Regions from separate parts of the Quadrisphaera sp. KR29 genome, predicted to be linked through region 3. Evidence: riboswitches for the same ligand, from Rfam matches in the RefSeq annotation. Region 3 holds a riboswitch; each other region holds the start of a gene.

Region 1 (2,248 bases), on a different contig from region 3:
TGGCTGTGCAGCGACAGGCCCTCCACGAACCGGCGCCCGGCCTCGGCGCCGCCGTCGATCTCGAAGGCGACCACCGCGCCGACGCCGCGCGGCAGCAGCCGCTGGGCCCGCTCGTACCAGGGGCTGGAGGGCAGGCCGGCGTAGGAGACCGAGAGCACCTCCGGGCGCTCCTCGAGCCAGTGCGCCACGCGGGTGGCGTTGGCCACGTGCCGCTCCATGCGCAGGCTGAGGGTCTCCAGGCCCTGGGCGATGAGGAAGCTGTTGAAGGGGGCCAGCGACGCGCCGAGGTCGCGCAGCAGCTGCACACGCGCCTTGAGGACGTAGGACAGGTTGGCCCCCAGGGGGCTGCCGACCCCGAGGTCGCGGGCGTAGACGAGGCCGTTGTAGCTGTCGTCGGGGGTGGTGAAGCCGGGGAACCGCTCGCCCTGGCCGTAGTCGAAGCGCCCGCCGTCGACGATGACGCCGGCGATGGCCGTGCCGTGGCCGCCGAGGTACTTCGTCGCCGAGTGCACCACGACGTCGGCGCCGTGCTCGAGCGGGCGCAGCAGGTACGGGGTGGCCACGGTGTTGTCGACGACGAGCGGCACGCCCACCTCGTGCGCGACGCCGGAGACGCCCGCGATGTCGAGCACGTGCGAGCGGGGGTTGGAGACCGTCTCCGCGAAGAACGCCTTCGTCCGCGGCGTGGCCGCGGCCCGCCAGGCCTCCAGGTCGTCGGGGTCCTCCACGAAGGTCACCTGGACGCCCAGCTTGGGCAGGCTCCGCTTCAGGAGGTTGTAGGTGCCGCCGTACAGGGCCGCGCTGGCCACCACGTGGTCGCCGGCCTCGGCGACGTTGAGCAGCGCGAGGGTCTCGGCGGCCTGCCCCGAGGAGACCGCCAGCGCGCCCACGCCGCCCTCGAGGGCGTTGACGCGCTGCTCGACCACGTCGGTGGTCGGGTTCATGATCCGGGTGTAGATGTTGCCGAACTTCTTCAGGGCGAACAGGTCCGCGGCGTCCGCGGCGTCGTCGAAGACGTACGACGTGGTGGAGTAGATCGGCAGCGCCCGCGCGCCGGTGGCGCTGTCGGCCGTCTGGCCGGCGTGGATCTGCTTCGTCTCGAAGGACCAGCCGTCGTTCACAGGAGTCTCCCCGACCTCAGGGCCAGGGCGCGGCGGCCCAGCGGTCCGCCGGGCCGTGGCCCGCGCTTGCCGCAGCCCCGGACGGGGAGCGACCGGGTCATCACCCGGGGCACCCCACCGCGGGCGGGGGTTGCCGGCCAGCGAGCCGGGGCTTCGCGCTGGCGCTCATGACCTGCTCGGAGGATAGGCAGGCCCGCAGCGGGCCTCCACCTCGTCTCAGCATGTGGACGCCTCTGGGTGCCCCGGCAGCTCACCACCGCCCGTCCGGCCCTCCTGCCGGCCCCAGCGCCGGCTCCCGGCCCGGTGGGGGCAGGCCCACGCTGACCGCCTGCAGCACCAGCGCGGACAGGGAGTGGGCGGGGTCCAGCTCGAGCGCCGCCTGCGCCCACACGCCCGCCGCCGGTGACGCCCCGGTGCACCAGGCCACGTAGGCGGCGCAGCCGGTCGCCGCGGCCCGCCAGCGCGCCGGAGCCCGGCGGGCCAGCTGCTGGAGCACCGCGAGCGCGGCGCCGGGGTCCGCCGCGGGCGCCAGCGCACCGGCGAGCTCGGGCAGCGCCTGCGGGACGGCCACCGCGAGCAGCTGGTCGCGCAGCGGCAGCCGGCGCAGCGCGGCCAGCAGCACCGCGACCTCCGCGGGGGCCAGCCGCAGGCCCGCGCCGTCGCGGCGGGACTGCGCGGTGAGCAGGTCGCGCCAGTCGCGCAGCACGTCGCGCTCGGCAGGTGGCCTGCGGCGGGCGCGGGAGGCCAGGGCGGCGCCGACGGCGGCCACGTCCGCGGCGCTGCCCGGGCCGCCCTGACCGCCCGAGCCGCCCGAGCCGCCGGCGCCTGCGCCGGCTGCGGGCGGGACGGCGGCCACCGAGCGGCGCAGCCCCAGCTCCCAGCTCTCGCGGTCAGCGGGGAGGACCCTGCCCGCCAGCACCATCTCCGCCGCCACCTGCGTGGCCTCCCTGCCCTGCAGGGACCGTCCCGAGGCGGGGCAGCAGGACCGGTCGCAGGCGTAGGAGTACAGCCGTCCCCGGTGCACCAGCCACGGCTCCGGCTCGACGCCGGCGGCGGCCAGCGCGGCGCACACCAGCTCGGCGCGCGCGGACCCCGGCAGCCGCAGCAGGCCGGCCAGCGGGGCGGGC
Region 2 (2,248 bases), on a different contig from region 3:
GGCGCTGGACTCCGTGCGCTCGGCTTTCGGGTGGGCCTACGGCTCCTACTGGGCCATGGCCGAGGACGAGCCCGTGCTGCGCTTCGTCCAGGAGTCCGGGTCGGCCGGCGAGGAGTTCCGCAGGGTCACGCTGGCGGCCTCCTTCGCCGAGGGCGTGGGCCTGTCGGGCCGGGCCTGGCGGGCGCGCGACCTGGTGGCGGTGGAGGACCTCGGGGAGCTCAAGGACTGCGTGCGGGCGCCCGCCGCCCAGCGCGCCGGGGTCCGCTCCGGCGTCTGCTTCCCCGTCATCACCGCAGGCAGCGTCGTCGGCACCATGGACTTCTTCACCACCACGACGACGACGCTGTCCGCCTCCCGCGAGGCGGCGCTGCGCCAGGTCGCCGACATCGTCTCGCTGCGCCTGGAGTCCCTCCAGCGCTCCGAGGACGACGCCGCCGCCGCCAGCGCCCTGTTCGACACCGTCTCGCGCCTGCGGTCGGCCTCCGAGGACGCCGCCCGGGTGGGGCAGGCGGGCGCGGCGCAGGCCCAGGCCGTGGAGGCCGAGGTCGCCGCGCTGAGCGCCGCGTCCGCGGCCATCGGCGACATCATCAAGGTGATCTCCTCCATCGCCGCCCAGACCAACCTCCTGGCGCTCAACGCCACCATCGAGGCCGCCCGCGCCGGGGAGGCCGGCCGCGGCTTCGCCGTGGTGGCGGGCGAGGTCAAGGAGCTGGCGCGCGCCACCGCCGAGGCCACCGAGCAGGTGGCCCAGCGGATCGCCGACATCCAGCGCTCCTCGGAGTCCGTCGCGGAGGGCATCACCACCGCCGCGGCCACCATCGGCCAGCTCGACGCCGTCCAGGCGCGCACCTCCGACGTGCTGGCCGAGCAGGCCTCCATGGCCGGCGCCTTCCAGGCTGGTCAGCGCCGCTGAGACCCGGGGCACCCGCACCCGGCTCCCCCCACCGCCCGCCCCTGGCTCTCTCCCACCGCCCGCCACGCCGCCCGTCCCGCCGTCGCGGGGCGGGCGGTCCGCGTGCGCCGCGCACCCCGGTTTGACGCCCGCCGGACGGCGTCCGTACCGTCTGGACCAGGTCACGAGCGACAGCGCGAAGCCCTGGCTGGCTGTCCGGCAACCCTCCTCCGCGGCGGGGTGCTCCAGGTGACGACCCGGCCGTGCGACCAGCACGGCAAGAGCGGACCCGCCCGAGGAGACGTCGTGAGGACACCACCGCCTGCGCCGCGCGCACGGCGCTGTCCCCGCTGACCCCCTCCCCGGCCCCCCGCCGCGCCCGCGCACGGCACCACGTCCCACGCACCCCAGGGAGAGCCATGTCCAGCCCCGCCCCCAGCAGCAGCGGCCCCGCCCTGCCCGACAAGCCGAAGCGGAAGGCGCCGGTCGCGGCGATCGCTGCGGCCGCCGTCGTCCTGCTCCTCCTCGTGGGCGGGGGTGTCTGGCTCGCGAACCGCGGCGGCGACGACGCGCCCGCCGCGGCTGCTGGTGGCGGCGCCAGCTCGACGGGGGAGTACCGCAGCAGCGTGAAGATCGGCGTCTCCGACAGCGCCCTGCCGTACTGGGAGACCTACACGGAGCTGGCGGAGAGCGAGCTGGGGGTCGACGTCGAGCTGGTGAACTTCTCCGACTACAGCCTGCCGAACCCGGCGCTGAGCCAGAGCCAGGTCGACCTCAACCAGTTCCAGCACATCCAGTACCTGGCCAACTACAACGTCACCTCCGGTGACGACATCGAGCCCGTCGGTGCGACCGCCGTGTACCCCCTGCCGCTGTACTCGACCACGGTGAGCGACGTCGCGGCGCTGCCGCAGGGCGCCGTCGTCGCCGTCCCGGACGACGCCATCAACGAGGCACGCGCCCTGCTGCTCCTGCAGTCGGCCGGCCTGGTGCAGCTGGACGGCGGCGGGACCGCCTTCTCCTCGGTCGACGACATCACGAGCGCGAAGGTCGAGGTCACGCCGATCTCCGCCGACCAGACCGCCCGCGCCCTCCAGAGCGGCTCCGCGGCAGCCGCCGTCGTCAACAACAACTACGCGACCGCCGCCGGCCTGACCGCCGACCAGGTGATCGTCGCCGACGACCCGGCCGCACCGGCCGCCGCGCCCTACGTCAACATCTTCGCCGCGCGCGCCGCCGACGTGCAGGACCCCACCTACCTCGCGCTGGCGGAGCTGTGGCACGACCCGCGCGTGCAGGAGGTCTTCGCGCAGGACTACTCCAGCGCCGTCGTGGTCGACAAGAGCGCTGAGGAGC
Region 3 (2,248 bases):
GCGGTGGTGGCGGCGTCGGCGCGGCCGGCCCAGAAGGCCTCCAGGGCCCGCTTGCCCTCGCGGGCGGGGCCGACGCGGGGGTAGCCCAGCACGGTGGCCGCCGGGAACGGCGGCAGCGGGGTGGTCTGCGGGGTGGTCACGAGCGGCCTCCGGGGCAGGAGCAGGCGGGCACGGGCAGCAGGTCAAGGGCGTCGAGGACGTCGACGACGGCCTCGTGGCGGTTCATGGAGTACAGGTGCAGGCCGGGCGCGCCGGCGTCGAGCAGGTCCCGGCACAGCCGCGCGGTGAGCTGCACGCCGAGGCGGTGGCGGGCGCAGCGCTCGTCCTCGCCGTAGCCGGACAGCGCCGCCAGCACCGACGGGGGCGGCTCGACGCCCGCCAGCCGCGCCACGCGCTGCACCCGCTGGGGGTCGGTCACCGGCAGCACGCCGGGGACCAGGGGGACGTCGAGGCCGGCCGCCGCGGCGCGCTCCCGCAGGGCGGTGTACTCCGCGGCGTCGAAGACCACCTGGGTCAGCGCGAACCCGGCGCCGGCCTCGACCTTGGCCCGCAGCGCCGCGATGTCCTGGGAGGGCGCCGCCGAAGCGGGGTGCCCACCGGGGAAGGCGGCGACGGCCAGGTCGAGCGCGCGCCGGTCGGCGCCGAGGTGCGGACCCGGGTGCAGGTCGGGCCCGCCGAGCAGGCGCACCAGGTCGGCCGAGGAGGGCACCGCGTCGGGCGGGGGCCGCCAGCCGGGGTCGCGCGGGGGGTCGCCGCGCAGGGCCAGGAAGCCCGTGGCGCCGGCTCCGACCAGCTCGCGGGCCACCGAGAGGACCTCCTCGGGCCCGTGCGAGACGCACGTGAGGTGCGCCAGCACCGGCAGCGCGCCGCCGGCGCGAGCGCCCGCGGGACCGCCCGGGTCAGCGTCCTGGTCGCGGACCCCGGCGCTGACCCGGTGCACCTCGGCCACGGTCGCGGCGCTCTCGGCGCGGGAGGAGCCCCCGGCGCCGTAGGTGACGCTGGCGAAGTCCAGGCCGGCGCTGACCAGGTGGCCGACGGCCTCCCCGAAGCCGGCGCGGGCCTGGGGCCGGGGCGGGAACAGCTCCACCGAGAGCACCGGGCGCGTGCGCCGCCCGCTGGCCACCGCGCGCAGCTGCTCGGTGACAGGCCCGAGCAGCGCCCCGGCGACCTCGGTGCGGCTCACCGCCGGGTGCGGGGGGCGGGCGCCGGGCACCGCGCGTGCGGGGGCGCCGGTGGGTGCGGTCGTCGGGACGTGCGGCACGGAGATCTCCCATCGAGCCTGGCGGGAGCACCACACCCGAGGGTGGTTGCTGCGGCGTCGACGAGCCAGGTCTCTCGGCCGCTCTGGATGGCGAACCGCGACTGTAGGGCATCCCCGGCCGGCGGGTCGACCACCGCGCCGCCAGGACGGCGTGCCGGCGCGCCGCCGGGCGCCTCACCGGGCGCCTCACCGGGCGCCTCACCGGGCGCCTCACCGGGCGCCTCACCGGGCGCGTCGGCGGACGCAGCCGGGACCACCGCGGCAGGCACGGCTCACCGGCTGTGCGCCAGCTCCGCGCGGACGCGGTCGACGACGCCGTCGGCGGCGGCCTCGACCTGCGCCAGGCAGACCTCGAAGTCGCGCAGGTCCCCGTACCAGGGGTCGGCCACGTCGAGACCCGCCCCGACGAGCCCGGCGGCCGCCGGGTCGAAGGAGCGCCACAGCACCACCCGGTCCGAGGCGCCCGGCGCCAGCCGCTGCAGCGCCCGGCGGTGCGCGGCGGTCATGGCCAGCACCAGGTCGCGCTGCTCGACCTGCCCGGGCTGCACCTGCCGGGCGCGGTGGGCCCGCTCGCCGCGGTCGGGCACCTCGTAGCCCGCCTCGAGCAGCACCCGGCGGGCGCGCCGGTCGATCGGGCCGCCCTCCTCCTCGTCGGAGGTGCCGGTGGAGTCGACCACCACGTCCTCGCCCAGGCCCGCCTCCTCCAGGCGGTGGCGCAGCACCACCTCCGCCATGGGGGAGCGGCAGATGTTGCCCGTGCAGACCGTCATGATCCGGTACGGGCGCCGGCCCGGGGTGCTGGTGGAGGGGGAGCTCACCCCCCGATGGTCCCCGAGGCCACCTCGGTCGGCGAGGGCAGCGACCGCGCCTGCGGCCCGTCCTCGAGCACCTGGGCGATGGCGACGACGAGGGCCGCCACCGCGACGGCACCCGGGTCCGGCGCGCCGAGCGCCCGGTCGCCGAGGTAGCGCGAGCGCCCGCGGCGCC

Evidence for each region. Region 3 has a riboswitch for S-adenosylmethionine ahead of ACUN9U_RS09405 (methylenetetrahydrofolate reductase). Riboswitches for the same ligand answer to the same signal wherever they lie in the genome.
Region 1: it holds a riboswitch for S-adenosylmethionine, as region 3 does, so the genes downstream of both, ACUN9U_RS08885 (bifunctional o-acetylhomoserine/o-acetylserine sulfhydrylase) here and ACUN9U_RS09405 (methylenetetrahydrofolate reductase) in region 3, are expected to answer to the same signal.
Region 2: it holds a riboswitch for S-adenosylmethionine, as region 3 does, so the genes downstream of both, ACUN9U_RS15245 (MetQ/NlpA family ABC transporter substrate-binding protein) here and ACUN9U_RS09405 (methylenetetrahydrofolate reductase) in region 3, are expected to answer to the same signal.

Annotation. Positions count from the first base shown of each region.
Region 1 covers NZ_JBQXXG010000007.1:190,868-193,115, forward strand. The annotation lists gene ACUN9U_RS08885 (bifunctional o-acetylhomoserine/o-acetylserine sulfhydrylase) at 1-1,121, opposite strand, end outside; SAM riboswitch class IV at 1,179-1,294, opposite strand; gene ACUN9U_RS08890 (DUF4192 family protein) at 1,372-2,248, opposite strand, start outside.
Region 2 covers NZ_JBQXXG010000018.1:58,104-60,351, reverse strand. The annotation lists gene ACUN9U_RS15250 (methyl-accepting chemotaxis protein) at 1-913, shown strand, start outside; SAM riboswitch class IV at 1,073-1,182, shown strand; gene ACUN9U_RS15245 (MetQ/NlpA family ABC transporter substrate-binding protein) at 1,312-2,248, shown strand, end outside.
Region 3 covers NZ_JBQXXG010000008.1:104,535-106,782, forward strand. The annotation lists gene metE (5-methyltetrahydropteroyltriglutamate--homocysteine S-methyltransferase) at 1-140, opposite strand, end outside; gene ACUN9U_RS09405 (methylenetetrahydrofolate reductase) at 137-1,183, opposite strand; SAM riboswitch class I at 1,268-1,355, opposite strand; gene ACUN9U_RS09410 (low molecular weight protein-tyrosine-phosphatase) at 1,534-2,031, opposite strand; gene ACUN9U_RS09415 (dihydroxyacetone kinase subunit DhaK) at 2,076-2,248, opposite strand, start outside.